DNA from 3 places in the Roseateles amylovorans genome. Region 1 is predicted to be linked to each of the others. Evidence: predicted binding sites of a transcription regulator. Region 1 holds the regulator's gene; each other region holds the start of a gene.
What was found. The regulator LexA, encoded in region 1, represses DNA repair genes until DNA is damaged. The targets are predictions, from matches to a motif close to ACTGTATNNNNATACAGT.
Positions count from the first base shown of each region.

Region 2: the regulator LexA is predicted to act here: its motif matches at 1,131-1,148, upstream of recA (recombinase RecA).
Region 3: the regulator LexA is predicted to act here: its motif matches at 1,147-1,164, upstream of N4261_RS18640 (PA0069 family radical SAM protein).

Region 1 is NZ_CP104562.2:2,439,187-2,441,389, forward strand. Features, by position in the region: tRNA gene N4261_RS10375 (tRNA-Asp) at 15-91, shown strand; gene N4261_RS10380 (helix-hairpin-helix domain-containing protein) at 525-848, opposite strand; gene lexA (transcriptional repressor LexA) at 1,016-1,693, opposite strand; gene N4261_RS10390 (asparaginase) at 1,890-2,203, shown strand, end outside.
Region 2 is NZ_CP104562.2:6,070,791-6,072,993, forward strand. Features, by position in the region: gene recA (recombinase RecA) at 48-1,091, opposite strand; gene N4261_RS25125 (response regulator) at 1,411-2,082, shown strand.
Region 3 is NZ_CP104562.2:4,501,884-4,504,086, forward strand. Features, by position in the region: gene N4261_RS18640 (PA0069 family radical SAM protein) at 28-1,146, opposite strand; gene dnaB (replicative DNA helicase) at 1,374-2,203, opposite strand, start outside.

The DNA.
Region 1 (2,203 bases):
AAAGCACCGTATCTGGAGTGGTAGTTCAGTTGGTTAGAATACCGGCCTGTCACGCCGGGGGTCGCGGGTTCGAGCCCCGTCCACTCCGCCAACATTGAAACCCTGTCGATGCAAATCGACAGGGTTTTTTCTTTTGCGGTTTGGTTTTACATTCCGATCGCCCAAGGGTTTCGATGGTCGCCTGACGAGCGTGGGGCGAGGTCTGCACCATGGATATCTCATTCACCCTGAGATTGAGGCTGTTGCAGGAAACTGGTGGCTCGGCTTGGTGGCAGCGACGAATCCAGCCAGGTTTCCAGCTTGGAATTCCACCTCGGTTGACCGTCTTCACCCGATGGGTTGACCATGGGATTCAGGAGCCCATCGGCCAAGGGATTGGCCGCCGGATTGGCGAGGCGGTCGCCTCTAGATTGCAGCAGCACCAAATTCTGACTGCGTCGTTCAGACGAAGGGTTAGGCTGGGCCTGCGGCGACGGAGTTCGAAACCCCAGGCGTTGCAAGCCAGGGCTCGCCCACCCTCGCGCTCAAACGTCAGGATATTGCGCTTTGCGCACAGCGGTATAACTCCACCAATCCCGCGCCGGACCGCCATTCATGAAATCAACGGCGGCCATGAGCGTATCCAGCACGCACGGATCGTGACGTTGCCCCGTGAGTTTGCACAGGCGCTGGTAGAGCGCAAAGGCATCGGCGCCGACCAGGTCGACCGGCAAGCGAATCCCCAACACCTCGAAGTCCGCCACCATGGCAGGACCGATGTTGGGAATCTGGCGCAAGTGTCGGCACTCTGCCGCCGATGCCGCTTTGCTGCTGCTGCGGGCGACCCTCGTTGCTGGACTGGACGTCATCGTCTTTCATCTCCGCATTGGCTTGAGCCGCACTTTGAGCGTCGACCTTTAAGCGTCCGCCGTCACCCGTCGGCCTTTTGGTATGGACCTTTATGCGCCGACCGTTACGCGCCGACCGTTACGCGTCGACGATTACGCGTCGACGGTTTCGCGTCGACGGTTTCGCCTCAATGGAATCCAGCCCGGATCAGTCCGACGGCCAGGCCTTCCAAGGCGAAGCTCTCATCGCCGGCCGGCACGTCGATGGGCTGGAAGTCGGGATTCTCCGGCAGCAGACGAATGCCGCCCGCATGCCGCTGGAAGCGTTTCACGGTGACTTCGTCGCCAATACGGGCCACCACCACCTGGCCGTTGCGCGCCTCGCTGGTTTTCTGGACTGCGAGCAGGTCGCCATCCATGATGCCGATGTCCTTCATGCTCATGCCTTTGACCCGCAGCAGGAAGTCCGGCGTGCGGGAGAAGACCGAGGGATCGACGCTATAGTGCTGCTCCACATGTTCCTCAGCGAGGATGGGCGAGCCGGCAGCGACCCGACCCACCAGCGGCAGCGTGAGTTGCGCGAGGTTGGGAATCGGCAACGCAAACTGGCGGTGCTCGCGGGCTTGATTCACTTCGCGTAGCGTCGGTGTGGGCAAGCGGATACCGCGTGCGGTGCCGCCCAGCAATTCGATCACGCCTTTTCGCGCCAGCGCTTGCAGGTGTTCCTCTGCGGCATTGGCGGAGCGAAAACCCAGCTCGGTCGCGATTTCCGCGCGAGTGGGTGGCGAGCCGGTGCGCTCGATGCTGCGCCGGACCAGGTCGAAAATCTGTTGTTGGCGGGCGGTGAGTTTCGGGGGTGTATCCACGTGCGCAGCCTTTGGTGGTCAGGGGTCATGGATGGAAATGCCTTTGCTCTGTCACCTGTGCCGCAGCGCTGGTCAAAGCAGTGATGCATCTGCATGAGGCAGGGACATCAGGTGGCAGTAGGCAAGGCAGCCGGAAGTTCGCTGATGGCCTGAGTATCCATCCAGTGATCTGTATTTTTATCCAGGAGACGCTGAATTGCAAAGCGCCGCGCAAAAGATTGTGATCATCGGGACCGGGGGCACCATCGCTGGTGCCTCGGGGAGTTCGACGGACAACGTCGGCTACAAGGCCGGCCAGCTCTCGGTGCAGTCGTTGGTGGCTGCCATTCCGGCGCTGGCCGATCAGCCTCTCGAGGCCGAGCAATTGGCTCAGCTCGACAGCAAGGACATGGATCACGCGACCTGGGCCCGGCTGGCGCGCAGTGTCGAGCGGCATCTGGCGCGCAGCGACGTGCGAGGGGTGGTCATCACCCACGGCACCGACACCCTGGAGGAGACCGCCTACCTGCT
Region 2 (2,203 bases), 2.7 Mb from region 1:
CGAAAGACGTCTCGCGCCCGGGGCACGTTGGCCGATCAGTTGGCCGATCAGTCCTTGGCGGCTTCCGAGGCCCCCAACAGCGGAATGCCCAGCGATTCGCGGATCTTGTTCTCGATCTCGACCGCCACGTCCGGGTTCTCACGCAGGAACTCCCGCGCGTTGTCCTTGCCCTGGCCAATCTTCTCGCCGCTGTAGGCGTACCACGCACCGGCCTTGTCGACGATCTTGTTGACCACGCCCATGTCGATGATCTCGCCCTCGCGGCTGATGCCTTCGCCGTAGAGGATGTCGAACTCGGCGGTCTTGAATGGAGGCGCCACCTTGTTCTTGACGACCTTGACCTTGGTCTCGGAGCCGATGACTTCTTCGCCCTTCTTGATCGAGCCGATGCGGCGGATGTCCAGGCGGACCGAGGCGTAGAACTTCAGCGCGTTGCCGCCGGTCGTCGTTTCGGGGGAACCGAACATGACGCCGATCTTCATCCGGATCTGGTTGATGAAGACCACCATGCAGTTGGTCTTCTTGATGGTCGCCGTCAGCTTGCGCAGCGCCTGGCTCATCAGGCGGGCCTGCAGACCGGGCAGCGCATCACCCATTTCGCCTTCGAGTTCGGCCTTGGGCGTCAGCGCCGCGACCGAGTCGATCACGATCAGGTCCACCGAGCCGGAGCGCACCAGCGCATCCACGATCTCCAGCGCCTGTTCACCGGTGTCAGGCTGGCTGATCAGCAGCTCTTGCAGGTTGACGCCCAGCTTTTGGGCGTACTGGGCGTCCAATGCGTGTTCGGCATCGATGAAGGCGCAGACGCCTTGCAGCTTCTGCATCTGTGCAATGACCTGCAAGGTCAGCGTGGTCTTGCCCGACGATTCCGGACCGTAGATCTCGACCACCCGGCCGCGCGGCAGGCCGCCGACGCCCAATGCGATGTCCAGGCCCAGCGAACCGGTGGAGACCACCTGGATGTCCTCGATCTTCTCGCCTTCGCCCAGGCGCATGATGGAGCCCTTGCCGAATTGCTTTTCGATCTGGGCAAGAGCGGCCTGCAAGGCCTTGGCTTTTTCGGGGTTGGCGGATTTGACGGGGGCGTCCATGAAGATTCTCCAGTAGGGCTGCGCAGGATTATGGCGCAATCTGTATATCTGTACAGTGGTTCAGCGACCACGCCTTGCTGAGCGCGACCGTTGAAACGCATCGTAGGGAGAGGGTGGCTCACAGGATGAGCCAGATTTTCAACATCCGGCGAGACCTGACCCTCGGGTCCAAACCCGGGAAGACGACCCGGCGCCAGCCGGCATGGCCAGCCGGAGAGGCCGTGGATCGCGCGCCGTATCGATGGTTTCGGGCACACAGCGGCCGCGAGTGCGAGGCCGAGCGTCCCTAGAATGCCTTCACAACAAGAGGGGACAAGACATGCGCATCCTGATCGCCGAAGACGACCAAGTGCTGGCCGATGGATTGCTGCGCACCCTGCGCGCATCAGGCTGCGCCGTGGACCAGGTGGGCAGCGGCAGCGAGGCGGACGCCGCCCTCGCCTCTCATGAGTTCGATCTGCTGATCCTGGATCTCGGTCTGCCGCGCATGCATGGACTGGAAGTGCTGCGCCGATTGCGGGCGCGGGGCTCGGCCCTGCCGGTGCTCATCCTCACCGCGGCGGACAGCATCGAAGAGCGGGTCAAGGGACTGGATCTGGGCGCCGACGACTACATGGCCAAGCCGTTCTCGCTGCAGGAACTGGAAGCCCGCGTCCGAGCGCTGACCCGCCGCGGGCTGGGCACCGCCTCCAGCCTCATCAAGCACGGCCCGCTCACCTTCGACGCCACCGGCCGCGTGGCCTACATCCATGAGCAGATGATCGAGCTCTCCGCCCGGGAGCTGTCGCTGCTGGAAGTGCTGCTGCAGCGGGCCGGAAGACTGGTCAGCAAGGATCAGTTGGTCGAACGCCTGTGCGAATGGGGTGAGGAAGTCAGCAACAACGCCATCGAGGTCTACATCCACCGCCTGCGCAAGAAGATCGAGCAGGGGCCGATCCGCATCGCGACAGTCCGCGGCCTGGGTTACTGCCTTGAAAAGATCCCGGGCTGACCGGCGGCGGCCGCCCTCGAGTTCGCCGCCCGAATGGGGGTGGCGATCACGATCCGACCTGCGACGCGGCCGGGCGAAGCACGCGCTGAGGGGGACAGGCGCCAGGCTCGCCGAGGTGTGC
Region 3 (2,203 bases), 2.1 Mb from region 1:
GCCATGCGCTCCACAACGCGGACCGGATCAGAACAGCGACTGCTGCCCCACCACCTTCGACGGCCGGCGGAACTCGCTGAAGTCGAACTCATGCCGCTGCCGGCCCAAGCCCAGCCGCTGGGTCGCCTTGCGCATGCGCTGCTGCAGCAGTTCGGCCCAGATGCCCTCACCGGTGAAGCGCGAGCCGAAACGCGGGTCGTTGTCCTTGCCGCCACGCATGTCGTGCAGCCGGGCCATGATGCGAGCCGCTTTGGCGGGCTCATGCTGGGCCAACCAGTCCTTGAACAGCGGAGCCACCTCCCACGGCAGGCGCAGCGGGATGCTGAAGGCGCGCGTCGCGCCGGCTTCTGCGGCAGCTTCGAGAATGCGTTCGAGCTCGGGTTCGTTGAGGAACGGGATGATGGGCGAGACGCTCACGCCGACCGGCACACCGGCCTCCGCCAGGGTGCGGATGGTCCGCAGACGCCGCTGCGGTGAGGCCGCCCGCGGCTCGAGCCGACGGGACAGTTCCGGATCGAGCGAGGTCACCGACAGATAGACCGAGACCTGATGGCGCTGCGCCATCGGCACGATCAGATCCAGGTCGCGCTCCACGCCACTGGATTTGGTGACCAGCGAGAACGGATGCCGGGCCTCGGTCAACACTTCCACCACCGCGCGGGTGATGCCGAGCTTGCGCTCGATCGGCTGGTAGGCGTCGGTGGCGGTGCCCAGCACCAGATAGCTCGGTTGGTAGGCCGGTGAGGCCAGCGTTTCGCGCAGCCGCTCGGCCGCATTCACCTTGGCGATGATGCGGGTCTCGAAATCCAGCCCGGGCGACATGTTGAGGTAGCTGTGGGTCGGCCGGGCGAAGCAGTAGATGCAGCCATGCTCGCAGCCCCGATACGGATTGATCGAAAAGTCAAAACCGATGTCGGGCGACTGGTTGCCGCTGACGATGCGCTTGGCCTGTTCCTCGATGATCTCCGTCTGCGGCGGGAGATGCTGCTCGCTGGCCTGCTGGTCCAGCGTGCCCCAGCCGTCGTCGTATTGCTCGCGTTCCTGGGTATCGAATCGGTGAGGAATGGCCCATGCGCTGCCGCGCCCCTTGAGGGCCTCAGCCTGAAGGTACAGCGGGGAGGTGGCAATGCGGGTGTCGCGAGGCATGCTGTGAATTTATACAGCATTGCATCGAACCGCCAGTGCTTTTTGCGCGCGCCGATCTGCCAGTGCGGTGCGCGGGACGTCGGAACAGAGATCCGCCGTCTGGAGCACCGCTCATTGGCGCCTCCGCAGAGGCAGATAACCGCAGTCACACGGCTGCAGCAGCAGCTGCGTATGCGTATGCGTATGCGGCTGCAGCTGCAGCTGCGGGCTGTGGCAGCCGACGCGGATCAGTACTCGTCGCCGCCCGGGCTGACGTAGCCGGGTGCGAGGTTTTCGAACTTGGTGTTGTGCCGCGCGAAGGCCAGCTTCACCGTGCCTACCGGGCCGTTACGCTGCTTGGCGATGATGATCTCCGCCACACCCGGCTCCTTGCACTCGTCCTTGGTGTAGTACTCGTCACGGTAGATGAACATGATGATGTCCGCATCCTGTTCGATGGCACCGGACTCGCGCAGGTCGGACATCATCGGGCGCTTGTCCGGACGGGTTTCGACCGAGCGGTTGAGCTGCGACAGCGCAATCACCGGGCAGCGCAGCTCCTTGGCCAGCGCCTTCAATCCGCGGGAAATTTCGCCCACGACGGTCGCGCGGTTCTCTTCGCTGCCACCGCCGTTGCCGCTCATCAGCTGCAGGTAGTCGATGATGATCAGCCCGATCTGGCCCGAAATGCGCGCCTGCCGCCGCGCCCGCGCCCGCACTTCGCTGGGGGACAGGCCGGGACTCTCGTCGATGTAGATCGGCGCATTGCCGAGCTTGTCCACCGCTTCGGCCAGGCGGCCCCATTCATCGTCCTTGAGGCGCCCCGTGCGCAGGTTGCTCTGATCGATGCGACCGATCGAGCCGACCATCCGCAACGCCAGCTGCGCCGCGCCCATTTCCATCGAGTAGATGATGACCGGCAGGCCTTCATTGATCGCCACCGCTTCGCCGATGTTGATCGCGAAGGCGGTCTTGCCCATGGACGGGCGGGCGGCCAGGATGATCAGGTCACCGCGCTGCAGGCCGGCGGTCATGCGGTCCAGGTCGTAGAAGCCGGTGCGCACGCCGGTGACGTCCT